DNA from 3 places in the Vibrio gigantis genome. Region 2 is predicted to be linked to each of the others. Evidence: riboswitches for the same ligand, from Rfam matches in the RefSeq annotation. Region 2 holds a riboswitch; each other region holds the start of a gene.
The links. Region 2 has a riboswitch for thiamine pyrophosphate ahead of thiB (thiamine ABC transporter substrate binding subunit). Riboswitches for the same ligand answer to the same signal wherever they lie in the genome.

Region 1 (10,311 bases), on a different replicon from region 2:
GTCGAGTTCGATCTTCGACGTGGCCTAAAGAACAGTTCGACTTTCCCTGATTACACCATTCAAAGAACGTCTGTAAGCCTTATCAATACGGTTGAGACAGGAAATATTGAAGGCACTGTTGCTCTTTCTACTTATGACACTTGTAACGGTGGTGACAATACATTTGCTCAGTCGGTGTACTTGTATGAAGGTAATGTCGATAAGCCTGACATGGCTCCGATTGGCGGTAGTGATGAAGTGAAACCGATCACTTCAGCGTCAGTAGCAATGAATCAAGCACAGACGAACTATGAATTTTCTCTGGGCTTCATTGATCCAGGTACGTATTCGTTAGGCTATACCTGTACTGCACAACATGACAGTGATGAAGACAATGCTGATCCGGTTGCTGATGGTTTTGAAATCTTTGATGTTCAAAATAGTGTTCAGGTAGTGGTCGGTCAGGATAGCCAAGTATCGTTTTAAATCTTTGACGTGATTTACCATTCTAATAAATACGGCCTCTCATTTGGAGGCCGTTTTTGATTACGTAGCTAGCATGTATTTGATGAGCATTGAGTGTGCCTCTAGGGAAGTGATAATGTAACGTTGTGTCTCTTACTCTAACCTAGCGAAATGTACTCCGGCGTTGCTCATGAAATCTAGCTTAAGTATTCGATCTTACACCAAGCAATTTAATACCCATGCACATGATGACCATCATCAATTGGTATTGCCGATCCAAGGCAGTATTAATATCGAAATGGTGGGATATGTCGGTAAAGTGGCCGTGGGCGAATGTGTGGTGATTCCGGTAACGACAGCGCATGCGTTTAAAGCGGATGAAGCGGCGCGGTTTATTGTTGCGGATATGATGGAGTTACCGCAGCACTTGTTAGAGCATGAGCTTTCGGTTTTCACGATAACGCCGCCTTTGATGAGCTTCTTGTTATTTGTTGAGAAGCAGCTGGAATATCAAGTCGACAGTGGCATTGAATCAACTATCTTGGATGTGTTTTCACTGCTGTTAGAGCAACAAGAAGTAAGCAAGAGTATCGACCCTCGTATTCGAGCGGTGCAAAGGCTCATTGCGGATAATTACGCCCAACCTCTCTCGATTTCTCAACTTGCAGAAACGGCCTGTTTAAGTCCTACTCAATTTAAAAAACGCTTTAAAGAGTGCATTGGAATCAGTGCGCTTAAGTACATCACTCGCTATCGTATGGAGAAGGCTCAAGCCTTGCTAAGTCATACCGATTTACCCGTTCAATTGGTCGCAGAAAATGTGGGTTATAGCGACCTATCTGCATTCAGTCGTCGTTTCTCTCAGCACTTTGGCATGTCTCCAAGGGCGTTTTTGGGCTCGATGAAAGAGAGTCTTTCAAAACAAGAATAGCGTCCTTTTGGCAAACTCAACTTAGTTTATGTTCACTATTATCTATTTCAGAAATGAAAATAAACTAGGTAATAGTAATGAATCTTGCCATCAATCGCGTTAACGAATTCCAAACAGGCACTTTAGCCATTGTGTTTGCTTCTGTTTTATGGGGCACGACGGGCACGGCAGCAAGCTTTGCACCTGATCTCAGTCCATTAGCGATTGGCGCATTTTCGATGGGTGTAGGCGGCTTAATGCAAGCGGTCTTGGCGTATCGAAAGATCTTATCTTCACTTGATAAGCTTTTGCTCAACAAAAAGCTGTTAGCGGCGAGTGCATTGGCTTTGGCGATCTATCCTCTGGCTTTTTACTCTTCAATGAAGTTATCGGGTGTCGCAATGGGTACGGTGGTGTCGATTGCTACTGCGCCTTTCTTTTCTGCTCTTTTAGAGTGTCTTATTAGCAAAAAGAATAATATCAACAAGCGCTGGCTCACGAGCTTTGCCATTGGAGTCGTTGGTATTGGGCTACTGGTATTTTCAGAATCATCATCAGTGAGTGCTTCTGGTGATGCTCTGAAGCTTTTGGGCATTGGATTGGGGCTAGTTGCTGGGTTGTGTTACGCCATTTATTCGTGGGCGACAAAAGCTCTGATAGACGAAGGCATTAAGTCGCAAGCGGTAATGGGCAGCATATTTGGGTTGGGAGCGATGTTGTTGCTGCCAACGCTATGGTTTACAGGGGATAACCTATTCGCATCGAATACCAACATATTAGTGGTGAGTTACTTGGTGTTACTTCCTCAATGTTTGGGTTATATCGCCTTCAGTTTTGGGCTACGCCATGTCACAGCAAGTAGCGCAAACTTGATTACCTTGCTTGAGCCAGTTGTTGCCGCCGTATTGGCCGTGTGTATTGTGGGTGAGCTTATTCCATTGGTTGGATGGCTAGGTATGTTCTTGATAGTGATGTGTTTATTCATCCAATCTCAGCCAGCTAAAAAGCCGTTATAAGTATTTGTTAAAGCAAGATTAATTGAATTAAATTCATGTGTGAATCTTATAATTGAATAAAATGAGTATCTCAGTTGCGAGAGTGCTGTTACTATCGTTATCAATAGTCGGGGGGCATATACCTTAGTTGGTGTTTGCTGAGATCGTTATTCGAGACCCGTTGAACCTGATTCAGTTAACACTGGCGTAGGGAACTATGATTACTTTGCCTACGTGGTTCAACAATGATCTCTCATTGGTTTCACCTCCACACTCTCTTTGCGGCGAAAGTTCGGTTCTCTTACGTCTTTTAGACAGTAGGAGCGACCATGACACAGCATTCCAATTCTCAAGTATCACCTAGCAGCACTCAAACACCAGAAAACCAATCTTCTTCGATCAATACTCCGATTGTTTTGACCATTGCGGGTTCTGACAGCGGCGGCGGCGCGGGCATTCAAGCTGATATTAAGGCCATGTCGGCAACCGGTAGTTTCGCTTGTTCGGTAATTACCGCGATTACATCCCAGAACACCCAAGGCGTGTCAGCCATTTTTCCAATCCCACTTGAGCATGTGGCTAGCCAGCTAGACGCAGTGTTTACTGATTTGAACATCGTTGCGGTAAAGGTCGGCATGTTGGCGGATTCGCAAATCATCAAAGTTGTCGCGGACAAAATCAAACAATACCAACCTAAACACTTAGTGATCGACCCTGTAATGGTGGCAACCAGTGGCGATCTTCTTCTAGAAAACTCGGCTATCACCACGCTAAAACAAGAATTGATTCCGTTAGCTGACATCATTACGCCTAACTTACCAGAAGGCGCAGCACTTACAGGCAAAGCCGTCCCTGAAAGCGAAGCGGAAATGCAGGGCATGATTGAAGACCTGCGCGCTTTAGGTGCAAAAGCCGTCCTACTAAAAGGCGGTCACTTGGAGAAAGATGAAAACAGTAACGACTTACTGATTTTACCAACCACGTCTGCTTTGATTAGCGCGAAGCGTTTTCCTACCAAAAACACCCATGGCACGGGTTGTACGCTTTCATCAGCGATTGCTTCTTTCTTGGCTCAAGGCAACACGCTTCCAGAGGCTGTCGACCTAGGTAAACAATACATTTCACGCGCGATTGCTCATGCTGATGAGTTGCAAGTCGGTCAAGGTCATGGCCCGGTAAATCACTTCTTCGCTGGACACGGTAATGTTCGTTGATACGGTTGGGGTTCAACTCAGCAATGCCACCTTGCGTTATCGCGATAGTGAACATGCAACCTTATCAGGGCTGTCACTGAGCTTAAAAGCAGGCAAGTGGACTGTGCTGCTTGGTCGCAGCGGTTGCGGGAAAACCACGGTATTGCGATACCTAGCAGGTTTACTCGATGACAAAGTTGAATGGCAGGGCACATTGGCAACGTCTGATGAACTGCCTCTCACCGATCGCATCGCATACATGGCGCAGCAAGATTTACTACTGCCGTGGTTGTCGGTTATCGACAATGTGTGTCTGAGCCATCGCTTTCAAAATTCCGCAGATAAGCATCTAAGCCAATCATCCAATAAACAAGCTCAAACTCACCAAGCATTGGAGTTGCTAGCTTCGGTTGGTTTGGCTGATTACGCATTTACCATGCCGGATCAGTTGTCTGGTGGTATGCGCCAGCGTGTTGCTTTGGCTCGCACCTTAATGCAAGACAAGCCAGTCGTACTGATGGATGAACCTTTCTCAGCGCTGGATGCGGTAACAAGACATAAGTTACAGAGCTTAGCGTGTGAACTGTTAAGAGATAAAACCGTTGTGTTGATTACCCATGATCCACAGGAAGCGGTGCGTTTGGCGGATAACTTGTATGTGTTGCAAGGCATACCTGCGAGTGCTCACTCTTTATCTGTGCCTCACACCTCAACGCCACGAGTGCTAGATGGTGAATGTGCCGAGTTGCAACAAGCGATCTTAGACCAGTTGGAGCGTGATTATGAATGATCTAACGCGAAGTGAAGCTGTGGCTCGTTCAGCTAACACGCAAGCTAGCACAACACATCTTCGTCAGATGAACCCCGTGATGCGTTTGCTTATCAGCAGTGCTGTGATTCTTGGTTTGTGGCAAATGGTGGTGGTTATCTTCGAGATGCCAAGCTTCATTCTGCCGGCGCCTGCTGAGGTCTTCCTCAAGCTTATTGAACGCTATGACGTGTTACTCAAACACACTTGGGTGACAGCGCAAGAGATCTTACTTGGGCTGTTACTGGGCTTGTCTATGGGGCTGTTTTTCGCCTTGCAGATGTTGATGTTTGATCCATTGAAACGTTGGCTATTGCCTATCTTAATTGCCAGCCAAGCGATTCCTGTATTTGCGATTGCGCCAGTACTGATGCTGTGGCTTGGCTATGGCATAGCCTCAAAAGTCGTCATGGCGGCGATCATTATTTTCTTCCCGGTGACGACTTGCTGCTATGACGGCTTGCGTAATACACCGACAGGTTACCTTGATCTCGCTAAGACGATGGGTGCATCGAAATGGCAGCTGCTTCGTCATATCCAACTGCCTGCTGCACTGCCAACACTGGCGTCTGGCATTCGTGTTGCTGTGGTTATTGCCCCGATTGGTGCGGTTGTCGGCGAGTGGGTAGGTTCGAGTGAAGGGCTAGGTTACTTAATGTTGCAAGCCAACGCGCGCATGATCATTGATGAGATGTTTGCGGCCTTGTTTATCTTGGCGGTGCTCTCTATCTCGCTTTACTTCATCACAGATAAGTTACTCAAAAAAGCTATCCCTTGGGAGAACCAGTGATGGTTCGCTCAATAACTCTTTGTTTAATAAAGCTTCGCTCACAAGGCTATTTATCTAAACAAACCTCGTCAAAAATTAGATCGATAAACACAATAATAATATTCAAAAGGAAAGGTTAACTATGAAAAATACCAAATTGGTAGGTGCAGTGGCACTGCTTGCTTCGCTAGTTTCAGGTCATGCATTCGCGGATTCTGAACAAAAGAAACTGACACTGATGTTGGATTGGTTTGTGAACCCGAACCACGGCCCAATTGTGATTGCACAAGAGCGTGGTTACTTTGCTGACCAAGGCTTAGAGGTTGAAATCCAAGAGCCAGCTGACCCAAGCACACCTGCAAAATTGGTTGCGGCAGGTAAAGTTGACCTCGCAGTCACTTACCAACCAAGTTTAACCATGGATGTGGCGGCAGGACTACCTCTGGTTCGTGCATCAACCCTTATCGCGACACCACTGAACACACTAATGGTGTTGGATAACGGCAAGAACGATTCGTTAGCGGATCTGAAAGGTAAGAAGATTGGTATCGCGATCGCGGGTAACGAAGAAGCGACGATCGGCACTATGCTGGCTCAAGAAAACGTTGAGTTTACTGACGTGCAAACCATCAACGTAGGTTGGGCACTGTCGTCTTCACTGGCATCGGGCAAGGTAGACGCAATCTGGGGTGGATTACGTAACTTCGAAACGAATCAATTAGCGCTTGAAGGTTTTAAAGCAAAAGCTTTCTTCCCTGAAGAGCACGGTGTGCCAGCTTACGATGAGCTGATTTTTGTGGCGAACGCAAAGAAACACGACGACGAAGCCATCAAAGCGTTCAACAAAGCACTTGAGCAAGCAACCACTTACATTGTGAACCACCCACAAGATTCATGGAGTGAGTTTGTGGCGTATTCACCAGATACGTTGAACAACGAACTTAACCAACGCGCATGGAACGACACACTGACTCGTTTTGCACTTCGCCCTTCAGCAGTCGATATGAAGCGTTACGATGATTACGCACAGTTCATGTTCGACAAAGGCATTATCAAATCACTACCAAAAGCCGCTGATTACGTACCGACTTTTGACTAAGGAATCTCATGAAATACCAAGACTTAATCCAAGCCTGTCAGCAAGATTGGCAAGACTACACCGAGCATGATTTTGTTAAAACGCTGGCAAACGGTACTCTCGCTCAGCCGTGTTTTCTGCATTACTTGAAGCAAGATTTTCTGTTTTTGAAGCAGTATGCTCGCGCTTATGCATTGGCAATTTACAAGGCGAAAACCTTGGCAGATATGCGCCGTGCACTGCCAAGCGTTCATGCTCTATTAGATTCTGAAATTTCACACCATGTGACTTACTGTGGTCAGTGGGGTTTAACGGAATCTGATTTAGAAAACGAACCTGAAGATTTCGGCACAGTTGCTTACACGCGCTACGTTCTAGATGCGGGTATGACAGGTGATCTTGTCGATCTCTATGCAGCATTGGCTCCGTGTTCAATTGGTTATGCTGTGATTGGTAAAGCGCTTTTAGAAAGCAGTGATACTGTTTTGGAAGGCAATCCATACGCGAGCTGGTTACAGCTTTACGGTGGTGAAGAGTTCCAGTCTGGCGTGGCAACGGGCGCGGAATATTTCAATCAGCTGCTTTCTGAAATTGATATCAACAGTGAACTCGGTCAGAACATTGTTCATATCTTCAAAACCGCAACGCGTATGGAAGTGGCGTTCTGGCAGCAAGGTCTGAATGCACTTAATGACTCACCAGCGGCGTAAAGCGACTTTCACGAATAAGGATTAACCTATGCTAACTGAACAAATCATCCAATCGCTACGCACAGTACGAGAGCAAAAACCGTTGGTTGTGAACATCACCAACTATGTAGTGATGAACAACACGGCCAATGCGTTATTGGCGATTGGCGCTTCGCCCATTATGGCGCACTCGCAACAAGAGCTGGCAGAGATGATGTCTTTCTCAGGCGCTTTGGTGATTAATATCGGTACGCTCGACAGCGTTTGGACGCCAAGAATGTGCTTTGCTGTTGAACAAGCGAATGCGAACAACAAGGTGGTGGTTCTTGATCCTGTGGGTTGTGGCGCAAGTACGCTGCGTACCGAGACTTCTCGTGAAATCGCACGTTTAGCGGATAAGTTGATTATTCGTGGTAACGCGTCTGAGATTATCGCACTAGCGGGTGAGCAGGCGCAGAGCAAAGGCGTTGATGCGCTAGATAGCAGTGATGCGGCACTAGGCGCTGCACAGTGTTTAGTGGCTGAATACGGTGCAAATGTGGTGATTTCTGGTGAGACAGATTACGTTGTCACCAAAGACAGCGTGGTGACCTTAAATAATGGACACCCAATGATGCCGTATGTGACAGGCATGGGTTGTACCTTAACCGCATTGACGGGCGCATTTGCAGCTGTTGGTGATGAAAGTGGTTTGGCAGCAGCGGCGGTATTAGGCGTGGTTGGTGAAATCGCGGCTGAGAACTCACGTGGCCCAGGTAGCTTACAAATGAACTTGCTCGATGAGCTATATCAGTTAGACGAAAAAACTCTGATTCAACGTTTGAAGATTCAGTAAGCTCAATCTAGCTACAAGAGCTTAACTTATAGCTCTTAACTTAAAGAAAAGCCCCCGACACTTATGTGTAGGGGGCTTTCTATTCTGATTCGGAACTACGCCAGTTGTGTTAAGGCTGGTTTAGCTAAGTTCTAAATCGATTTACTTGGCTCTCTAGGTGATGAGCAACCTCAGTTAAGTCACTTGCTGCGCCAGAAATACTGCTGACCGAGTCTTGGTTACTTTGTGCGATGGTGTTTGCACCTTGCGCATTTTCACCCAGTGATTTGGTTAAGCAATCTTGCTCATCAACCGATATTGCTATTTGGCTGTTGGCCTGATTCAAATCTTGGATGTGTTGGTTAATTACATGCAAGTTCTGAGAAGCTTGTTGTGCCTGAGTTGAAGCATCGGAAACCGTACTGTGGCTGACCTTAATAGATTCTAAGGCATCTTTAGCACCACGTTGTAGCGAGGTGATAAGTTCATCAATCTGGCTAGCAGAGTCTTGGGTGCGTTTAGCGAGCGTTCTTACTTCATCTGCTACTACAGCAAATCCGCGACCTTGCTCACCTGCACGCGCAGCTTCAATAGCCGCATTCAATGCCAGTAGGTTGGTTTGCTCTGATACGCCCTTGATTACTTCAAGAATGGCACCAATGTTCATCGACTCTTTGTGTAGGTCAGTCACTTTTTGGCTGCTGACCTGCATGCTTTCATCGGCGCTGCCAATCTCATGCAGTGTTTTGTCTACTTCTTTCAATCCCATTGCGACGTTCTCGGTGGCTTGGTTCGCCACTTGAGAGGCGTGGTTAGCACTCGAAGCAATTTCTGATGTGCTTGAAGCCAGTTGGTCAACCGCGGATGAGATGTTCATCATTTCGCTGTTCAACTGGGTCGCGTTGGTCGAGCTGTTATTAGTTACTTGGTTAAGCGACTCAGACATCTCACCAATGCGCACACTAGAGCGGTTCACTTGTCCTACGATATCGCGCAGAGATTCAATGGTGATCTCCATGTTCGTTAGTAGCTCGCCAATCTCGTTCTTGCTCTCGATATTCACCTCAACATTCAGGTTGCCTTGAGAAAGCTCGTTGGTGATCTGTTTAACTTGTGCGATACCTTTGGTGATAGAGCGAGTCACCAACACAGCGCTTGTCATGCCGATAACCAAAGCGACACCCGTCAGCAATATGATGATCTGAATCGAACGTTTTTCACTGGCTTGCAGTACTGGTGTAAGTGCTTGCTTTTGTTGTTCGAGAATACTCTGAGCATCCGCGACCGCGATCGCTAAGCTGTCACCAATTGAGGCGAGGGTAGCGGTTCTTTGAGTGTTCTCAATCATCTGCTGATGAACTTGCTCAAAGCCCTTTGCATACGCTTCACGTTGGTTCGAGAAGTCTTCAATCAGCTCACTTTGATAAGGCGATGATTTGAGAGACTCAATATCTCCTTCAATACCCGGTAGCGCGTATTCAAAGATATCTTTACCCGTTTCATAGGTTTTGAGGTCGTTGTTGTTTGAGTAACTGAGTACGGTGATCTTGGCTGCGAGGAAGTTCTCCATCAACATACCCGCGTATAAGCTCGCGTTTGGATCATTGTTATTGTATGACTCATACAACAAGCTTTGAGCAGCTTTCAGTGCGTTGGTTTCGCGTTTGACCATCTCAACGTTTACCAGTTGGTCAATGAGGATCTCACTTTGTTTCATTGATCCATAAGCCACATCAAAGGCCGCCACGCTGTCTTGCACGAGCTGCAAGCTAGCTAGGCTATCGGTTTTTGTGGCGGATTGGATTAAGTTTTTGAGCAGATCATCAATCGCGAGTTTACTTGATTGATAATTCGTTTCGTACTGTTCATCCAATGACTCTAAGTAACGTTCAGAGGCTAAACGCATCTGAAGAAAGTGCACTTGAATGTTGCCTGAGAGTGTCGCTTTATGGCTGAGTTCACTGTATTGGCTGAAGCCGTTCGACAAGGTTTGGATACCTTTGTAACTCACAAAGCCTGAAATGACGAAAAAGAGCAAGCAGATGGCATAACCCAGCTTAATCTTGAGCGCTATAGAAAGGTGGCGCATAACTATCCCTATATTTACCTGATTCCTTCAAAGAGGAGTATTTCATAAAACAGCGTTCTGGGCATGCTTGAAGTGAATACTTTGTGTAATAAGTAACGCTTTAGTTAAAAAATCCAGGTTTTTTGGTACGGTTTCAACGAGTTGCGTATTTGATGGTGCGTGTGTAATTGAGCTAATTTAGTATTAACTTCCATGCACATGATGCGATTTGTCGGTAAAATGGTACAACGCCAATTTTAGACACCGACTCCAAAGGTACGATATGAACCCTTATAAACTTTATCTGGTGACAGACGACCAACAAGATTTAGAAACGCTAAAGTTCGTGGTTGAACAGGCGGTTGCTGGTGGCGTCACTATGGTTCAAGTAAGAGAAAAACATGGGGACGTAAGAGCCTTCATTGAGCGTGCACAAGCCGTTAAATCGGTTTTAGCTGGAACTGGTGTGCCGTTGATCATTAATGATCGAGTCGATGTGGCACTGGCCGTTGACGCTGATGGTTTGCACTTGGGGCAATCGGA
Region 2 (10,311 bases):
CTTCTGATACTGGGTATTGAATCTCTCCGTTCTCAACCCAAAAACCTGCTGCGCCACGAGAGTAATCACCCGTTACTGTATTTACGCCTTGCCCCATCACTTCCGTCACTAGGAAACCAGTGCCTAACTCTTTTAGCATCTGCTCAAAGTTTTGACCGGTCGATTTAACGAACCAGTTGTGAATACCACCAGCATGACCGGTTGGCGTCATATCCATCTTACGTGCGGCATAGCTCGTTAGTAGGTAAGTTGCTAACACACCGTCAGTGATGATTTCACGATCTTGAGTGAACACACCTTCGCTATCAAATGGGCTTGAAGCCAAACCACGCAGGATATGAGGACGCTCAGAGATATTGAACCAATCAGGTAGAATTTTCTGACCTAAATGATCCAATAAGAAAGACGACTTACGGTAAAGGTTGCCGCCACTGATCGCCATCACTAGGTGACCGATAAGACCTGTCGCAACATCATTTGCGAACATGATTGGGTATTGGCCTGTTGGTAGCTTTTTCGCATCCAAACGGCTAATCGTCTTTTCTGCAGCTTCCTGACCTACACGCTCAGGCGTCCACAGTTCGTCACGGTGACGTGCAACGGTGTAGCTATAGTCACGTTCCATTTCACCATTAGCGCCTTGTCCAATCACGCAGCAGCTCGTGCTATGACGGCTTGAAGCGTAGCTTGCTAGTAAGCCATGGCTGTTACCGTAAACCTTAACGCCGTAGTGGCTGTCGTAGCTTGCGCCATCACTTTGTTTGATCTTGTCGCTATAAGTGAGCGCTTGCTTCTCAGCAGCAATCGCAATCTCAGCGGCATAGTCGGGATTAGGTTCATCAGGGTGGAAAAGATCCAAGTCTGGAATTTCTTTTACCATGTATTCTTTTGCTGCAGGACCTGCAAACGGATCTTCAGACGTGTACTGAGCGATATCAAGTGCTGCTGCTACCGTTTGAGCAATCGCTTTTTCACTCAGATCAGATGTAGATGCGCTGCCTTTTTTCTGGCCGCGATAAACAGTAATACCTAGCGCACCATCACTATTAAATTCAACGTTTTCCACTTCACACATACGTGTTGAAACACTTAAACCCGTTGACTTAGTAATAGCGACCTCAGCTGCGTCTGCACTCACTGATGCCATATCCAACGCTTTAGCTACTGCGGCTTCTAGCTCAACTCTTTGCTGGGTGACTTGCTGTTTTACATCCATATCTATTCTAATTTTTTAGGTCAATATTACGTAGGATAACAAGAATTTCGCTTTCTCCCCAAGATTCTTGCTAAAATAGGCAATATATTCGTTTGAGATAGTGACATAGGCAGAAAAGATGGCTCGCAAAAACCAAAAAGCCCCATGGGAACCAGAAGAAGAAATCATCTGGGTAAGTAAGACAGAAATGAAAACGGACATGGATGCCCTGCAAAAGCTGGGAGAAGAGCTTGTTGGTCTAAAGCCTTCTGTATTAGACAAATTTCCGCTGTCTGAAGATTTGGCACAAGCGATTAAAGATGCACAACGCTTTAAAAATGAAGCGAAGCGTCGTCAACTTCAATACATTGGTAAAGTAATGCGCAATGTCGATCCAGAGCCAATTCAAGCGGCTTTGGATAAAGTACGTAACAAACACTCACAAGCAACAGCTGAGCTACATAAACTTGAGCAACTACGTGATCGTGTTGTTACTGAAGGTGATACGGCTATTTCAGAAGTCATGGACATGTACCCTGAAGCAGACCGTCAGCGTCTTCGTCAGCTAGCTCGCCAAGCTAACAAAGAGAAATCAGCGAACAAGCCTTCGAAGTCTTCTCGTGAGATTTTCCAAATCTTAAAAGAGCTAAAGCTAGAAGATTAAATGTCATCTCGCTTTACTCATAGAGTTAATAAAAGACCTAGCGCATGCTAGGTCTTTTTATTTTCGGAGCACGCAATACCAAAAAACATTCAATCGAAGTGATGAATCGTTACTCACCCGCCTTAACAAATGAGCTTAATTCTGGCTGTGGATGCTCCGCTGTCAGGGCTTTTATCGAATCTTCAACCAACACCTTACCTAGCGCTACAAATACAAACTTATTTGCAATACTACGTGCATCACCTAAATGGTGAGTCACCATCAAAACCGTAATATTTCGCTCTGCCGATAATCGCTTCACTAAGTTAAGCATCTCTTCGCGCAGTAAAGGGTCAAGTGCAGAGAACGGCTCATCAAGTAACCAAATATCATGAGGTTGGACAAAACAACGCGCTAACGCAACGCGCTGGCGTTGACCGCCTGATAAGTGCTCAGGCAATCTATCCAAATATTCAGCAACGCCAACTTGCGCTGCAGCTTGCTCCACAGCTTGCTTTTGGGTTGATGTTAGCTTTAAACCAGGATGCAGACCTAAGCCAATATTTTCACGCACCGTTAGGTGAGCAAACAGGTTATGTTCTTGAAATAGCATTGCCAATGGGCGTTGATGCGCTTCTTTACCAATAAGCGATTGCCCTGCTACCGAGATCTCACCCGATGTTGGCTCAATAAAGCCAGCAACCAATGCGAGTAGCGTTGATTTACCCGCCCCACTTGGCCCCATCAGAGCAACAATGTCGCCCTGCTCTGCTTGGAAATCAAAACTAAACAACTCTTGGTGATAGTGGTAATCCACATCTTTCATCACTAACATCATCGGTTCCTTAACTCTTTAGCTTTGAGCTTCGAGTAAACAAAAATTCAATCAGACTAAAACTGCCCACACTCAGTAACAGCAAACTTACTGAAACCACTGCCGCCGCTTCCATTTGATAGCTGCCTAACAGTTGGAATAGATACAAAGGCAGAGTTCTAAAGTCTTGGCTACCAAACAAGGCAATCGCGCTCAGATCGCCCATCGCCAGCATAAAGCTGATTGAGAAAGCCTGCGCCATAGGTTTACGCAGTGCGCGCCACTCCACCAGCCTAAAGCGGGTGAACCCAGTCATTCCTAAGCTTGCACACACATACTGATACTGCTGAGAAAGATGCAGCATAGGTTGAGCTAAGGTTTTAATCACGTAAGGCAACGCCATCAAGCTGTTTACGGCAATCACGATAAAGAAAGCCAAGCTGAACACGTCGGTAACCGAGCGCAGTAATAAGAATAGGCCCGTACTGATCACCAAGCCCGGCGTCACCAAAATAATAGTGCCAATCAGCTCAATCTTATCTGCTCTAAAGTTCTTGTTCTGCAAACGCCATGCGCGACTGGTTAGAAGGATCGCGATACCAATACCAACGGCGATAATACTTGCGAGGGAAGCAACACGAACCGAGGTCATTAACGCTGCCCAAAATGGCTCGCTGCTCAGTACAGTGAGCGCCTGAGGGTTAATGCCACTTAAAATAACCATGGCTAATGGCGGCAATACCAGCATTGAGACTATGATGATCCAAAAGCTATCCCAAGCTTTTGACCACCAGCTGTCCTTAACCAAATACTTCTCTTCCGACAGCTGACTAGCCGTCACAGATATAGGCTTAGACAAACGCTGAATACTCACCGCTAATACACCACACAACAGCATTTGCCATATCGCGAGTAACGCGCCAGCCTGCAGGTCAAAGTCGAATTTGATTGCTTGATAGATGGCGAGCTCAATGGTGGTTGATTTCGGACCGCCACCCAACGCCATCACGGTGGCAAAGCTGGTGAAGCACAACATGAACACTAAGCCACACACATGTGGCAATTGCTGTCTTAGCCTCGGCCACTCAACCCATTTAAATTTATTCCAATGACTCATGCCTAAGTGAGCACAGAGTTTATGCTGCTCGGCAGGCACAGTATCTAACGCTTGCAGAAGTAAACGGCTGGCATAAGGCAGGTTGAAGAAAACGTGCGCCAACAAAATACCATTCAAGCCATAAATCGAGAATGGTAGCTCAATGTTGAAGTTCGCCAAGAACTTAGCTAACCAACCACTGTTGCCGTAAATCGCCAGCAAGCCAAATACACCGACTAACACAGGTAGAACTAAGGTCGACGCGAACAACCTCAATAACAAGGCACGTCCAAAAAACTGTCTGCGGCACAAAGCATGTGCAATAGGTATAGCAAAGCCAACACTCAGCACTGTTGAGAGTGTCGCTTGATAAAAGCTGAATTTCGTTACATGCCAATAGTAAGGGTCGGACCATACTTGGCTGATATCAAGAGAAGGGGCATTGCTAAGCAATGCCCCAACTGCTGAAACCACGAAGGCGGTAATGAGTATCGCAACCCAGATCCCGACCTTAGGTGTTTTCTTTATCATAAATTGATTTTTTTACCGTAAATGGTTCATTCCAAACATCACGAATGAACCTTTAAATACAGAAAGCTAGTTTTTTAAAAGTACGTTAGAAAGTAAGTGCACTTTGCCATTCACGAATCCAAGGCTTACGCTTCTCGGCGATCTCTTCAGAGCTAAAGCTCAGTGCTTTCTGCGGTACAGTTAACTGCTCAAAGCCTTTTGGCAGCTCGACAGCCGTTACTGGGTACATCCAGTTACCTGTCGGCATGGCCGATTGGAATTCATCACTTAGGATAAACGCCATAAACTCATCAGCAAGCTTTTCGTTCTTGCTGCCTTTAACCTTAGCGGCCACTTCCACTTGAGTGTAATGCCCTTCTTCGAAGCTCGCTGCTGCGTACTTAGAATCGTTCTCTGCAATAATATGGTAAGCCGGAGAAGTTGTGTAAGACAACACTAAGTCAGACTCTCCCTCTAGGAACATAGAGTAAGCTTCAGACCAACCTTTGGTTACCGTAACGGTTTTCTGAGCCAACTTCTTCCAAGCTGTCGTAGTTTCATCACCGTAAACCGACTTCATCCATAACATCATGCCTTGGCCAGGTGTTGAAGTACGTGGATCTTGGTAGATAACCTTCAGATCATCACGCAGCTCAACCAACTCTTTCAGGCTCTTAGGCGGGTTTGCTAATTTCTCTGTGTTATATACAAAGGCAAAATAACCAAAGTCATAAGGTACAAAGGTCTTGTCATCCCAACCATTAGGCAGTGTTACTGATGAAGTATCAACGTTGTGCTCAGCCAGTAAACCCGTCGCTTTCGCTTCAGCCATTAGGTTGTTGTCTAGGCCTAATACGATGTCAGCTTTGCTGTTGCCGCCTTCAAGGCGCAAACGGTTAAGAATAGACACGCCATCTTCGAGCGCGACAAAGTTCACATCACAACCACACTTCTCTTCAAATGCTTTTTCAACGGCAGGACGAGGGCCCCAATCCGCAGCAAAAGAGTCGTATGTGTATACAGTCAAAGTGTTGTCTGCAGCGAAGGCAGAAAAAGAGATCGCTGTAGTAACAGCAAGGGTAGTTAATGTGAATTTCACTGGACGCTCTCCATGGTCTGAGCGGCACAGGTTTGAGGGAGGAGAACGGTAGAGGTTGTTCCTAACTCAATTCCTACGCCAGCATTATCTGGTTCAGGTTTACGGGTCCCAAGCGTGTGCTTGATCTCAGCTCGCATTCATTATTTGAATGGTTCGCTCCCCGATGAGTGTTCAGAATTGTAATTCGAATTTTAACAATAAGCTATCAAGTTTGGATCAATTACGTTGATCGTAGCCCCAACGTGGCACTAAACCTTGCTCGATACCAAGATGGTCTAGAATGCGCGCCACCATAAAATCCACCAAGTCTTCGATCGATTTAGGTTGGTGATAAAAACCCGGAGCAGCAGGCATGATCGTCACGCCCATGGTTGAAAGTTTGTGCATGTTCTCTAGATGCAGCGTTGAGAATGGCGTTTCACGAACTACTAATAAAAGTTGCCCTCGTTCTTTCATCACCACATCTGCTGCACGCTCAATCAGGTTGTCCGATAACCCATGGGCAATGGATGCCAAACTACCCGCAGAACATGGGCACACCACCATCTGCTTCGGCGCTGCGGAACCTGATGCAACTGGCGAGAACCAGTCATCCTTTCCGCATACAACCAGCTTTTCTGGATCGCAGCCCAAGTACTTAACCAAGGCTTGCTTTGCCGCATCCGGTCCGGCAGGTAACTTAAGCTCATGCTCAGTAGCCAACACCACTCGCGCTGCTGACGAAATCAACAGGTACACCTGATAGTCCGCTGCCAACAAGCATTCAAGCAAGCGCAGTCCGTAAGGCGCACCTGATGCGCCGGTAAAAGCAAGAGTTATCGCTTTATCGTGTTTTGTCATGTTCTCTGTTACTTCAAATTATAAGGTCGTGGATGCCGTTAGCCTTTGAGTGCTAATCCATCCAACAATTTCTGGTGAATACCACCAAAGCCACCATTACTCATTACCAAAATTTGGTCGCCCGCTTGTGCCTCTGAGACAATTTTAGCAACGAATGCGTCCATGTCATCACTCACGTGTGCGGGCTGGTGGCAAGCATCTGCAACATCCTGTACTGACCAATCAATGTTATCCGGTTGGAATAAGTAGGTAGAATCCGCTTGTTTAAGTGAATCAGCCAAGGTTGCTTTGTGCACACCACGTTTCATCGTGGCAGAACGAGGCTCTAAAACAGCAATAATCTTCTTAGTGTCGACCTTATTACGTAATCCGCCTAGCGTAAGTTCAATCGCCGTTGGGTGATGAGCAAAATCGTCATAAACAGACACACCAGCGACCTCGCCTTTAAACTCTAGACGACGTTTAGTGTTGATGAATTTCGCCAATGATTCGCAAGCAAGGTCAGGTGTCACACCCACGTGTCGTGCTGCAGCAATCGCCATCAAAGCATTGTTTACGTTGTGATCGCCAACTAAATCCCAATCTACGGTGCCAACACATTCATTCTGGAAATAGACCTCAAATTTAGAGCCATCTTTAACCAACTTCTTCGCATCCCAATCACCTTGTTCGCCACTTGACTCAGTTTCACTCCAACAGCCACGTGATAAAACATCTTGAATAGCGGTATCTTGCTTGGGTGAGAAAATACGACCATTGCCAGGCACAGTTCGCACTAAATGGTGGAATTGACGTTTGATCGCTTCAAGATCGTCAAAGATATCTGCATGATCGAACTCAAGGTTATTCATCACCAAGGTTCTTGGGTGGTAATGAACGAACTTAGAGCGCTTGTCGAAAAAAGCACTGTCATATTCGTCGGCTTCTACCACGAAGAACATGCTGTCACCTAAGCGAGCAGAGATACCAAAGTTACCCAATACACCACCAACTAAGAATCCTGGAGCGTAACCGCAGTCTTCTAAGATCCACGCCAGCATGCTGGAAGTTGTAGTTTTACCGTGAGTACCAGACACTGCAAGAACCCAGCGGTCGTGCAGCAAGAACTCTTGTAGCCATTGTGGACCAGAGGTGTATCTAAGGTTGTTATCCAAGACATACTCAACACATGGGTTACCGCGGCTCATTGCATTACCGATAACCACCAGGTCCGGCCTAGGCTCTAGTTGGCTTGGGTCGAAGCCTTCAATGATTTCAATCCCTTGCGACTCCAACAACGTACTCATTGGAGGATAAACATTCGCGTCACTACCGGTAACCTTGTGACCTAATTGACGAGCCAATACCGCAGCACCGCCCATGAAGGTGCCACAAATTCCTAAGATATGAATATGCATAAATTACTTCCAAACGCTTGGCTAATATAAACAGTGCCTAATGATAATGGCTTGTACTCATTATCATTAAATGAAGATTAAAAGCGAGCAGCAATGCAAAACAAATTTAGTCGACATAGTAAGTGAGATCTGTGTCGCTTAGTTCATTACCATTAAAAAGATCTAACCTTTAGAATTTAGGTAAGCGTCTAGATGAATAAAGCCCGTATAAGAGGCAAATTCTATAGTGCTCAAATCCCCCCCCCTAATATTCAGAGAAGTTTAAGGAAATAACATGTCTGAGATGCGCACCCTTGGTGAGTTCATTGTTGCAAAACAAAATGACTTCCCCCATGCAAGCGGTGATCTATCATCCCTTTTGTCATCAATTCGTCTTGCTGCAAAAATTGTTAACCGCGAAATTAACAAGGCAGGTCTTGTCGATATTACTGGCGCTGTTGGTACAGACAACGTTCAAGGTGAAGAGCAACAAAAGCTAGACCTGTATGCTAACGACAAATTTAAAGCCGCACTTGAAGCTCGAGATCAAGTTTGTGGTGTCGCGAGTGAAGAAGAAGACGAAGCCGTTGCCTTCAATAAAGAGCTCAACAAAAACGCAAAATACGTTGTACTGATGGATCCACTTGATGGTTCTTCAAACATTGATGTGAATGTTTCGGTTGGTACAATTTTCTCTATCTACCGCCGAGTGTCACCGATTGGTACTCCGCCAACACAAGAAGATTTCCTACAGCCTGGACATAAGCAAGTAGCCGCGGGGTACGTGATTTATGGCTCTTCAACCATGCTTGTGTACACAACTGGCGCTGGTGTAAATGGCTTCACCTACGATCCATCTCTGGGTACCTTCTGTCTATCTCACGAAAACATGATGATCCCTGATGAAGGTAAGATTTACTCAATCAACGAAGGTAACTACATACGCTTCCCTACAGGTGTTAAGAAGTACATTAAATACTGTCAAGAAAGCGAACCAAGTGATAATCGTCCTTACACTTCCCGTTACATAGGTTCTCTAGTATCTGATTTCCACCGAAACCTACTTAAAGGCGGCATCTATCTGTACCCAAGCACAGAAAGCCACCCTCAAGGTAAACTACGTCTATTATATGAGTGCAACCCGATAGCTTTCCTTATGGAACAAGCAGGCGGTATCGCATCAGACGGAGCACAACGCATCATGGATATCAAACCAACTGAGCTACACCAACGTGTACCTTTCTTTGTTGGTTCAACAAAAATGGTACGTAAAGTAGAAGAGTTTCTTGAGCTTAACCCAGACTAAGCCACTCGTTTATTTCTCAACTTAATCTCATTAAAAAAGCCAGCATCGAAATGCTGGCTTTTTGTTGTTCACCGAGTTAACCAACCACTGGATTATCGAATATCAAATTTCGATTCTGCGCCTCTTTCATAATTGAAGCGGAACCATTTATCGACATCATCGCAAATGCCCAGATAGGTCTCACCGCGACGCCCTAATGCTCTTGGATTTTGGGAGCAATACTGAGTTTTACCCACTTCATAGCCTTGGTCATAAGCGGCATACAAATCGGCATCAATCGACGGTGACGAGGCGGCTTCAGCAAGACTTGCTTCCGTCTGCTTTGTTTTCCCTTTCAGTGCCATTTCTTCACCAAAACTCTGCCAATCGGTTGTGTTCATAGATGTTGGTGGCGGAGTTTGCGCACAACCAAATAACATTACTGATAGCACCAATAATAGATATTTCATAATTTCCTCCTGATGGAAAAGACTAGCCTATATATTAAGACTTCTAGCTATTACGTCAGAATGCTTTCAGTAGTTCATTCACTATAGCGGGGTGTTCCGCTTACACCAGTCACCCGAAAGTATTTCTTTATTAGCTGTTAGATCAAGCTGATACAAATATACCCATGCTAATCCAAATATAGTCTCTATTTGCTCGCGACGATACTCGACAGGCACATCTTCTAGCCGATCGAGTGACTCCAAAACTTCGTCGTTAATGATATAGACCTCGCCAACGACACTTTTCTTTCCAAAAATCATCGCCGGATAGGTACCTAAGTCAAAAAGAGTGTAATCCTTAGGTGTATCAAACCGCCCAACAAAATCGCAGCCCTTTAAATAATGGTGGTTGGACTGGCCTTTCCTCAAGGTTCCATAGACAAAAACAAGATGTGGCATAAGCCCTCCATGAGCCTTTCTATTTGCATTCCAGCCAATGGATGAAACCAGATCGATTTGAATTCAAATTGCGTTACTCAAACTCAAATTGATAGAGAAGATCTACGGCACTGTCTAAACCAGACACGGCTTCGACGTAAAGGTCCTGCATCAATCGATAACGAACTGTGAACTCACCAAGCGAGTTGAAGATACCCACACCATACTTCACCTGTAATCCTGGAAGGATATAACCACTTACCGTTACTTGAGAGTCATCGCCAGATCCTGCGGTATCCAGTTGCAAGTCCTGTACACCAAATGCTTCACCAATTTCGCCAACAACCTTACCACTCTTCGCCAAACTCAAACCAATTAAGGTGGTTGTCATCGAACCACTCGACTCACCATCAATATCTTGACCACGCAAAATATAAGACAGCGCATTCGCTTGTGGCATCGCAGGGTCAGAATAAATCTCGATCGTCGGTTCTGTCGCTGGGCCTGTCACTCGAATACCTGCAGTCACATCATCTTGAGTATTGTCTGGGTTACGTATCGCATTG
Region 3 (10,311 bases), 330 kb from region 2:
CATTGCCCGGTAGCTAAGTTCGGAATCGATAACCGCTGAAAGCATCTAAGCGGGAAGCGAGCCTTGAGATGAGTTTTCCCTGACGCTTTAAGCGTCCTAAAGGGTTGTCGTAGACTACGACGTTGATAGGCAGGGTGTGTAAGTGCTGCGAGGCATTGAGCTAACCTGTACTAATTGCCCGTGAGGCTTAACCATACAACACCCAAGGGGTTTTGATGGACTCAAAGAAATACCAAACGCTTGAATGAGTTTGAAGAGAACGAAAACAGCTTTCCGAATTTTAAAATTTGCTTGGCGACCATAGCATTGTGGACCCACCTGATTCCATGCCGAACTCAGAAGTGAAACACAATAGCGCCGATGGTAGTGTGGGGCTTCCCCATGTGAGAGTAGGACATCGCCAGGCTTTAAATTTGAACACTTGTCAGCGACGACAAGTATTCCACTGCGGAGTGGTAGTTCAGTTGGTTAGAATACCGGCCTGTCACGCCGGGGGTCGCGGGTTCGAGTCCCGTCCACTCCGCCACTTATTCGATAACCTCGCCTAGTGCGAGGTTTTTTCGAATCTGAAGTAATGAAATTTTTAGGGGTGTAGCTCCAATTGGCAGAGCAGCGGATTCCAAATCCGCGTGTTGGGAGTTCGAATCTCTCCACCCCTGCCATATACTAAAGCCTCAGCAGAAATGCTGGGGCTTTTTTACGTCTGTTGCTTCTGAAAAGTAATGTTTGGATAGCTAGGCGCCCCTGGCATATTTAAGGCTCCAGACTACGCGTCCCCGCAGAAAACTTGGAATCTTTTTGCTTTCTATTTATTCGATAATTCCTATCTTTAACAGAACTTAGCCTTAAAAGTGTAAGTGCTTACTTATCTCAGCTTCTTTTATAAATAACCGATAGCACAAACCACACTTCTTTATGAGAATTATTCTCAATATTTTGTTACATTTTGGTTGTTATTACTAAAAGGCAACAAATATGGATATTTCCCGTCGTAAGTTTATTCAATCATCTCTCGCTATATCTGCACTAACCGTCCTGCCGGCTTGTTCAATGAAGCAGTCTGTTGATGAGCAAGGAAAGTTCGTTTATGACTTAACTGCTGAGCCCTCAACTGCTGAGTTGGTAAAGGGGTTTAATACTAATGTTTTAGCCTTTAATGGACAGATTCCAGCGCCGATTATTCGCTGTCGACAAGGCGAAAAGGTAACGATCCGATTTACCAACAAGCTTTCAGAACCGACGACAATTCATTGGCATGGACTGAGAATTCCAATCGAAATGGACGGGGTTCCTTTCTTAAGTCAGCCTCCTATTATGCCCGGTGAAACGTTTGTCTATGAGTTTACCCCACCAGATGCGGGTACTTTTTGGTATCACCCACACATGAACAGCGTTAAACAACTGGGTATGGGCTTAGTCGGCCTTATTATTGTTGAAGAGAGCGCGCCAGTTCAGTTCGATGAAGAGCATGCTCTGATGCTTAAACATTGGCATATCGACAAACAAGGTCAGTGGAAAGACTTAATGATTCCCCGCCTCAGCGCTCGTATGGGCACGCCAGGAGAGTGGAGTAGCGTTAATGGAGTACATGAACCTATCTATCAATTGAAGCAGTATGCAACGACTAGGCTCCGTATCGCTAATGTTGATAACACGATTACCTATCCGATTGCTATTGAAGGGGCAGAAGCATGGGTCATTGGCATTGATGGTAACCCTGTAAAGACACCTTATAAGCTGACTCAATATAAAATTGGCCCAGGTATGCGTGTCGACCTTGGGCTGATTGCTCCTAAGGTGGGCGAGCAAGTGAGTGTCCTTCAAATGAAGGGGCGTTTTCCGTTCTCCTTGTGTGAGTTTGAGGTTGTAGATTCAACGTTAATAGAAGGCCAAACACTTCCTTCATTGCCTTTGAATCCCGTGCCTAACTTAGATCTCGCCAACGCAGAAGAAATCGATTTTGTGTTTGAGTGGGAAGGGGCGGTATCACCAGTATCTAAAGATGGTAAGTCCATGCCTAAATTTTGGCTTACTAATAAGCGAGCATGGGAGGGAATGAGCAAAGACAATATTCCAGAGCCGTTGGCGACTTTAGAGTTAGGTAAGACTTACATATTCGATCTTAAGAACGTCACTCAATATCATCACCCGATTCATATTCATGGTCATACATTTACTGTATTGGAACTTGATGGTAAAAAAATTGAAGAACCTTTCCATACCGATACAGTGTTACTTGGAAAAAACGGCCGAGCTAAAGCTGCATTTGTTGCAGACAACCCAGGACGTTGGATGTACCACTGTCATGTCATTGAGCACATGAAAACGGGACTAATGGGATATATTGAAGTTAAGTGACACCTGTAACGTTTAATTTTTGCGCATGCATTCTTAGTTTCTACCCTCGCTTTTATCGGCGGTAAAGCTAGAATATAGGGACTGTTATTTGGGAGGATTCATGGGTCAGCTATCTATTTTAGGTTTTATTGCCATTGGTGGCGCATTTGGTGCTTGTTCGCGCTATTTGATTTCAGAGTTATGTGTAGTGATGTTAGGGCGTGGCTTTCCTTACGGAACACTGACCGTTAACGTGATCGGCTCTTTGATTATGGGCTTGCTCATCGCCGCATTCGAAAATGAGATGGTTGCGACGGAGCCATGGAGACAGATCATTGGCCTCGGTTTCCTTGGAGCACTGACTACGTTCTCTACATTTTCGATGGATAACGTGCTTCTTATGCAGCAGGGCGCTTTCTTTAAGATGGGGCTTAATGTGTTGCTCAACGTGGTTCTCAGTATTTCAGCAGCATGGATCGGCTTCCAACTTTTGATAAAGTCTTAAAACTTTCTTACGATTTGTTAACAACTCGGCTTGGTTTATCCAAGCCGTTTTTATATACTCGATCGAACTTGTCGGAGTGCCATATGGCTGAGACCGTTAACTCGGGATCCGTTGAACCTGATCAGGCTAATACCTGCGAAGGGAACAAGAGTAGATATCTAACTAGAATCCTTCTAGAGATCTATCTCCAGATCACAACTGTATTTCTTACCGTGATCCCTCTTGTAGCATCTAATCCGTCAAGCATTTTTATCCCTATAAATAATGGCTAAAAGCCAAGGAAAAATGCTATGTCGAGTCGTAAACAAGCAAGACTGGAAGCGAAGAATTTCATTGATTCTTTATCCGTACAACCTTATCCAAATTCAAAAAAAGCTTACATCCAAGGATCTCGAGAAGATATCCAAGTCCCTGTGCGAGAAATATCACTCGCAGATAGCCTTGTCGGTGGCACCAAAAAAGAGCCTGTATTCGAATCTAATGAGCCTATTCATGTCTACGATACCTCCGGTGTTTATACCGATCCTACGCATGAAATAGACCTTTATAGCGGCCTTCCTAAGTTGCGAGAGCAATGGATTGAAGAGCGTGGCGATACGGAATTGCTCGATGATGTAAGCTCTGTTTACACCAAAGAACGTTTAGAAGATGAAACCTTAGACGACCTTCGTTACGGAAACCTGCCTAGAATTCGTCGTGCTACTGGCGACCAATGTGTAACTCAACTGCATTATGCTCGTCAGGGTATTATCACTCCTGAGATGGAGTATATTTCGATACGTGAGAACATGGGACGTCAGAAGTTTGCTGATGAACAACTTAATCACCAACACCCTGGCCATAACTTTGGCGCCAACCTACCTAAAGAAATCACCCCTGAGTTCGTGCGTAAAGAGGTTGCTGAAGGTCGAGCTATTATCCCTTCAAACATCAACCACCCAGAATCAGAGCCTATGATTATTGGTAGAAACTTCTTAGTGAAAGTGAACGCCAATATCGGTAACTCTTCAGTAAGCTCTTCAATTGAAGAAGAAGTTGAGAAGTTAGTATGGTCAACCCGCTGGGGTGGCGACACCGTAATGGACCTTTCTACTGGACGTAATATCCACGAGACTCGTGAATGGATCCTGCGTAACAGCCCTGTGCCGATTGGTACGGTTCCTATGTATCAAGCGCTTGAAAAAGTGAATGGCGTTGCAGAAGACCTAAACTGGGAAGTGATGCGCGATACCTTGATTGAACAAGCTGAGCAGGGTGTTGATTACTTCACTATCCATGCCGGTTTGCTGCTTCGTTACGTACCTATGACGGCTAAACGTGTGACTGGCATTGTCTCTCGTGGTGGATCTATTATCGCGAAATGGTGTCTTGCACATCATCAGGAAAGCTTCCTATACACACATTTCCGCGAGATCTGTGAGATCTGTGCGAAGTATGATGTTGCTCTTTCACTTGGTGATGGCTTGCGTCCAGGCTCTATTGCAGATGCTAACGATGAGGCTCAATTCTCGGAGTTACGCACTCTAGGTGAGTTGACTAAAGTGGCTTGGGAATATGACGTTCAGGTGATCATTGAAGGCCCTGGACATGTACCTATGCATCTTATTAAAGAGAACATGGACGAGCAGTTAGAGCACTGCCATGAAGCGCCTTTCTATACTTTAGGTCCACTGACTACAGATATTGCGCCGGGTTATGACCATATTACCTCTGGTATTGGTGCGGCGATGATTGGTTGGTACGGCTGTGCGATGCTTTGTTATGTAACGCCTAAAGAGCATTTAGGCTTGCCGAACAAAGAAGATGTGAAGACTGGCTTGATTACTTACAAGCTGGCAGCACATGCTGCAGACTTGGCAAAAGGGCACCCGGGCGCACAAATCCGAGATAATGCATTGTCTAAAGCACGTTTTGAATTCCGTTGGGAAGACCAATTTAATCTAGCTTTAGATCCGGAAACAGCACGTTCTTTCCACGATGAAACCCTGCCACAAGAGTCGGGCAAGGTTGCTCACTTCTGCTCTATGTGTGGTCCTAAGTTCTGCTCGATGAAGATTTCTCAAGAAGTTCGAGAGTACGCGAAAGACACAGAACAAGTAGCCGCTGATCAGGCTATTGAGATTAAGATGCTAGATAACCCGTTGGAGGGAATGCGTCAAAAATCACAAGAGTTCCGAGATACTGGCTCTGAACTTTATCACCCTGCAGTAGGCGCAAAAGAAGCTCAACTAGAGGAATAATGACAGTGAAGATTCTCATCCCATCTCAATACATCGAGTTAACGGGAGAGGTTCAAAACTGTCTATTGGTTGCTAAACGACAAGGTTTAGCAACTGATGCAGTTGAGTTGGGTGTTAGCCCAACTCGATACTTCTCTATCGTTGATGCTCAACAGGCACTATCTATTGGCTTTGTTGATGATGTTGATTCCTTAGCAGAGTGTCAGTTAGCGCAACTGAGCCATGTTGTTGATTACAGTAATTCAGCCGCGTTGACCGATGTTTGTGCTGCTTTGGCTCAAGCTTCGAACACCGTCTATATCGGAGTCTCCGATGATTCAGCTGTGTTAGATATCTGGTCACACTTAGATTCTAATCGAGCTATCAAGTGTGAAACTACAACTCATCAGGAGTTAGATAGTCGTGGCCACTTCGCTTGGTTACTTACTTTGTTGGCGCTAGAATTCCCATTAGAAGACGTATTGGTTGTGGCTCGCGCTGCATCGAATGTTTCACGTGGAACATGGCCAGGACACTATCAAAACTTTCCTATCCCTGTTCTAGAAGATGAACGACTGGATATAAGTGTCGGTTGGGCCAACCAAGGGACAGTACTTTCCTTCCCTGAGTTGAGCAAAAATAGCCTCGGCTTATATCCGGTTGTTGATGATGTTGAGTGGATAGAAAGGTTGCTTAAGCTTGGAATCAACACCGTCCAACTGCGTATTAAGAACCCTCAACAAGCCGACTTGGAGCAACAAGTTGCGCGATCTATCGAACTTGGTCGAGAATATAACGCTCAGGTTTTTATTAATGATTACTGGCAGCTTGCGCTCAAGCATGGTGCTTTTGGTGTACACCTTGGGCAAGAGGATATTGAAGAATCAAACCTTTCCCAACTGAGCCAAGCGGGTATTAAGATCGGTCTATCGACTCATGGTTATTATGAGTTGTTACGCATCGTCCAAATCAATCCAAGCTACATTGCACTAGGCCATATATTCCCGACCACGACGAAACAGATGCCCTCCAAGCCTCAAGGTTTGGTGCGTTTATCTCTGTACCAACAGCTAATTGATACCATCCCATACACAGAAGAACTTACTGGTTATCCGACGGTGGCTATTGGCGGTATTGACCAATCGACAGCTGCGCAGGTTTGGGATTGTGGTGTATCGAGCTTAGCGGTTGTACGCGCAATTACATTAGCGGAAGACCCACAGAAAGTGATCGAATTCTTCGATAAGCTGATGGCTCCTAGGTCTTCAATGACTAGTAAAGAGGTTATGCGGGAGCCTAGCTATGCTGAGTGACTTTGAGTTCATCCGTTACCAACGACAAATTGCACTACCTGAGGTTGGTGAGCAAGGGCAACGAAACCTGTTAAACAGCCATGTGTTGGTGATGGGTTGCGGTGGTTTAGGTAATGCGGCTTCTCTCTATCTCGCAGCTTCTGGTGTTGGAAGAATCGTGTTGGTCGATGATGACTGTGTTGATTCGTCCAACCTGCAGAGACAGGTAGCGTTTAAGGAAAGCCAATTAGGTTCACCTAAGGTCGAAGCACTCAAACAACAACTGAATGAGCTTAATGGTCGAGGCCAAGTAAGAACTATCAATCAACGAATGAGTGAAAGCCAACTTAAATTAGAAGTCATGTTGGCTGATCTCGTATTGGATTGTACTGACAATTTCGCGTCACGCCAGCAGGTTAACCGAGCTTGTTTCAAAGCTAATACACCTTTGATATCGGGTTCTGCAATCGGCTGGAGAGGTCAATTTATTGTCTTTGATTATCAGAACCGGCAGGGGTGTTATCACTGTCTTTTCCCGTTTGAACATCATCCACAAACAACGCGTTGTAGTGATAGCGGCATTATTGGTCCAGTGGTTGGAACGATAGGTAACCTCCAAGCTCTTGCTGCTATTCAGCGTATTAGCGGTGGCGAGTTTAAAGTCGCAACGCATCAGTTAAAACTGTTCGATGGCCAGACCATGAACTGGCAAAACCTAATGGTCACGCAAGATAGCGAATGTCCGGTTTGCAATACAACTGCGATCCAACACCTACAAGAAGAAGCACAATGAGCCACATAACTATTTCTATAAACGAGCAACCAGAGCAGGTCGCGCAATCATCGTCTCTTTCAGACATCATCCAAGCACTATCGCTACCTGATTTAGGGTGTGTGTTTGCTATCAATAACGCGGTTGTCCCACGCAGCCAGTGGCAACAAACCATCGTTAATGAAGGCGATTCTATCTCTCTTTTCCAAGCTATTGCAGGGGGCTAACCATGTTAAGCATCGCAGATAAAACGTTTCAATCACGTCTGTTCACGGGAACCGGCAAATTTGCAAACAAGCATTTGATGGCGAGTGCTATTGAAGCTTCCGGTTCTCAACTGGCAACCATGGCACTAAAGAGAGTCGATATTCGTTCTGAGCAAGATGATATTTTACAGCCAATTATTGATGCTGGCGTTAATCTACTTCCGAATACCTCTGGTGCGAAGAACGCTAAGGATGCAATTTTCGCCGCACACTTGGCTCGTGAAGCATTAGGTACTAACTGGCTAAAGCTTGAGATTCACCCAGATCCAAAGTACTTGATGCCAGACCCAATCGAGACACTTAATGCTGCTGAGCAACTAGTGAAAGATGGCTTTGTTGTGTTGCCTTATTGCCACGCCGACCCTGTTTTGTGTAAACGCTTAGAAGAGGTAGGCTGCGCCGCTGTGATGCCATTAGGTGCTCCGATTGGTTCTAATAAGGGAATCGCGTCAGCAGACTTCCTAGAGATCATTATCGACCAAGCGAACGTTCCTGTGATTGTTGATGCTGGCATTGGTGCACCATCACATGCTGCTCGTGCAATGGAAATGGGCGCGGACGCTGTTCTAGTTAATACTGCGATTGCTGCTTCTCAACAGCCTGTTGATATGGCGATTGCCTTTAAGCTGGCAGTTGAAGCTGGTCGAATGGCTTACCTTGCTGGGCTAGCAGGTCAGGTATCTCACGCGGTTGCTTCAAGCCCGCTCACCTCATTCCTAGACGAGTAGTATTGCTATGACGTTTGTTGATCGATTTAAACAGCTCAACTGGGATGACATTGGTATGTCTATCTTCAGCAAAACTGCAACGGATGTTGAACGTGCTCTGAGTAAACCCAAACGTGACTTAGAAGATTTTAAGGCTTTAATTTCTCCGGCTGCAGAACCTTACTTAGAGCAGATGGCACAACGATCGTTGGCACTAACACGTAAGCGGTTCGGTAATACGATCTCGCTGTATATTCCTTTGTACTTATCGAACTTGTGTGCGAATGCGTGTACCTATTGTGGCTTCTCAATGGAGAACCGCATTAAGCGTCGCACACTAACCTTGGATGAAATTGATGCCGAAAGCGCGGCCATCAAAAAGATGAAATTCGATAGTGTATTGTTGGTGACCGGCGAACACGAAACTAAGGTTGGAATGAAATACTTCCGTGAGGTGCTACCGAATATCAAAGCGCAATTTAACTATCTTGCGATGGAAGTTCAGCCGCTTGATCAAGACGACTACGCCGAGCTCAAAACGCTTGGCTTAGATGCTGTGATGGTTTATCAAGAAACATATAGCCCAAGTACCTACGCTGAGCACCACTTGCGTGGCAATAAAATGGATTTTGAATACCGGCTCGAAACGCCAGATCGTTTGGCAAAAGCGGGTATTGATAAGATAGGTATTGGTGCTTTGATTGGCCTGGAAGATTGGCGAACTGACTGCTTCTTCGTGGCAGCTCATTTAGACTACCTTGAACGTACGTATTGGCAAACGCGTTACTCGATTTCGTTCCCACGCCTTCGTCCTTGTGAGGGTGGTTTGCAACCTAAATCGATTATGAGTGATAAACAATTGGTGCAACTTATCTGTGCTTATCGACTATTAAACCCAGAGGTTGAGTTGTCTCTTTCGACGCGTGAATCTGCAACGTTCCGCGATAACGTGTTGCCGTTAGGTATCACTAGCATGTCTGCCGCGTCAAAAACTCAACCGGGCGGTTATGCTTCGGGTGAGGAAGAGCTTGAGCAGTTTGAGATAAGTGATGAGAGAAGTGCGGCTGATGTTGAGACTATGATTCGTCACAGAGGCTTCGACCCGGTATGGCGAGATTGGCACAGCGCTTACTCAGGCTAACTAACATCTTGTTTGATGTTCCACGTGAAACATCTGTGATGTGAAATCGACAAACAAAAACGGCTACCTAAAGGTAGCCGTTTTAATATCTAACTGAGCCAACTAGTTTTGGCTCAGTTACCTACCTAGCAAGGTATTAAGCGTGAACCAATGGGGTTGTTGATTCGCGTAGCCATTCTAACGTGTCACCTTCAACTAGTGGGCTAACATCATTCCATACTTTTTGGTGGTAATCGTTCAGCCATGCAAGCTCAGGTCGTGTCAGTAGATCGACGTTGATGTTGCGCTTATCGATAGGGCAACGTGTTAGCGATTCAAACGTTAGTACTGAGAAGTCACCTTGAGTTGGAAGCTCAACAACCAATTCTAGGTTCTCGATACGAATACCAAATTCATCGGCACGGTAGTAACCCGGCTCGTTTGATAACACCATGCCTTCAACAAGAGGTACGTCGATCAGCTTCTTAGAGATGCTTTGTGGGCCTTCATGAACACTCAGGAAGTGACCAACACCGTGACCAGTACCGTGGTCATAGTCGAAGCCTTCTGCCCATAAGTGCTGACGCGCTAGGATATCAAGTTGGAAACCACGAGTACCTTGTGGGAAACGCGCACGTGCAATACCAATGTGGCCTTTAAGCGCTAATGTGAATTGCTGAATCATTTCGTCGCTTGGCTGGCCAATCGCAATAGTACGAGTGATGTCGGTTGTGCCATCTAAATACTGACCGCCTGAATCGACTAGGTACAGAGTATTCATCTCTAACTGACCTGGCTCAGGTTGGTTCTCATGATTGTAGTGACACATAGCTGCGTTGCCGCCTGCTGCTGAAATCGTGTCAAAACTTAAGTCCATCAATGTTGGATCTTGCTCGCGGAATGACTGTACTTTGTCTGCTAATACCGCTTCGTTATGCAGGTTACCTTGCGCGACTTCTGCATCAATCCAAGATAGGAATTTTGCCATCGCCACGCCATCACGGATGTGACATGCTTTCATGCCTGCAATTTCAGTTTCGTTCTTCGCAGCTTTTGGCATTAGGCATGGGTCTGCTGCTTCAATAATATGAGC

Region 1: another riboswitch for thiamine pyrophosphate. It lies ahead of thiD (bifunctional hydroxymethylpyrimidine kinase/phosphomethylpyrimidine kinase); the one in region 2 lies ahead of thiB (thiamine ABC transporter substrate binding subunit).
Region 3: another riboswitch for thiamine pyrophosphate. It lies ahead of thiC (phosphomethylpyrimidine synthase ThiC); the one in region 2 lies ahead of thiB (thiamine ABC transporter substrate binding subunit).

Annotation. Positions count from the first base shown of each region.
Region 1 covers NZ_AP025493.1:1,903,092-1,913,402, forward strand. Annotated here, with positions in the region: gene OCV56_RS24450 (DUF4382 domain-containing protein) at 1-465, shown strand, start outside; gene OCV56_RS24455 (helix-turn-helix domain-containing protein) at 635-1,375, shown strand; gene OCV56_RS24460 (DMT family transporter) at 1,453-2,370, shown strand; TPP riboswitch at 2,469-2,580, shown strand; gene thiD (bifunctional hydroxymethylpyrimidine kinase/phosphomethylpyrimidine kinase) at 2,679-3,563, shown strand; gene OCV56_RS24470 (ABC transporter ATP-binding protein) at 3,553-4,332, shown strand; gene OCV56_RS24475 (ABC transporter permease) at 4,325-5,140, shown strand; gene OCV56_RS24480 (ABC transporter substrate-binding protein) at 5,262-6,218, shown strand; gene tenA (thiaminase II) at 6,227-6,907, shown strand; gene thiM (hydroxyethylthiazole kinase) at 6,936-7,721, shown strand; gene OCV56_RS24495 (methyl-accepting chemotaxis protein) at 7,846-9,789, opposite strand; gene thiE (thiamine phosphate synthase) at 10,052-10,311, shown strand, end outside.
Region 2 covers NZ_AP025492.1:3,173,284-3,183,594, forward strand. Annotated here, with positions in the region: gene pmbA (metalloprotease PmbA) at 1-1,216, opposite strand, end outside; gene yjgA (ribosome biogenesis factor YjgA) at 1,335-1,859, shown strand; gene thiQ (thiamine ABC transporter ATP-binding protein) at 1,969-2,673, opposite strand; gene thiP (thiamine/thiamine pyrophosphate ABC transporter permease ThiP) at 2,684-4,279, opposite strand; gene thiB (thiamine ABC transporter substrate binding subunit) at 4,365-5,357, opposite strand; TPP riboswitch at 5,411-5,530, opposite strand; gene OCV56_RS14220 (flavin prenyltransferase UbiX) at 5,574-6,197, opposite strand; gene mpl (UDP-N-acetylmuramate:L-alanyl-gamma-D-glutamyl-meso-diaminopimelate ligase) at 6,236-7,594, opposite strand; gene fbp (class 1 fructose-bisphosphatase) at 7,869-8,879, shown strand; gene OCV56_RS14235 (DUF2799 domain-containing protein) at 8,972-9,328, opposite strand; gene OCV56_RS14240 (gamma-glutamylcyclotransferase family protein) at 9,410-9,766, opposite strand; gene tamB (autotransporter assembly complex protein TamB) at 9,840-10,311, opposite strand, start outside.
Region 3 covers NZ_AP025492.1:3,504,875-3,515,185, reverse strand. Annotated here, with positions in the region: rRNA gene OCV56_RS15835 (23S ribosomal RNA) at 1-195, shown strand, start outside; rRNA gene rrf (5S ribosomal RNA) at 291-406, shown strand; tRNA gene OCV56_RS15825 (tRNA-Asp) at 450-526, shown strand; tRNA gene OCV56_RS15820 (tRNA-Trp) at 586-662, shown strand; gene OCV56_RS15815 (multicopper oxidase family protein) at 976-2,358, shown strand; gene crcB (fluoride efflux transporter CrcB) at 2,459-2,842, shown strand; TPP riboswitch at 2,905-3,003, shown strand; gene thiC (phosphomethylpyrimidine synthase ThiC) at 3,133-5,082, shown strand; gene OCV56_RS15800 (thiamine phosphate synthase) at 5,082-6,374, shown strand; gene OCV56_RS15795 (HesA/MoeB/ThiF family protein) at 6,364-7,146, shown strand; gene thiS (sulfur carrier protein ThiS) at 7,143-7,352, shown strand; gene OCV56_RS15785 (thiazole synthase) at 7,355-8,119, shown strand; gene thiH (2-iminoacetate synthase ThiH) at 8,127-9,239, shown strand; gene OCV56_RS15775 (aminopeptidase P family protein) at 9,376-10,311, opposite strand, start outside.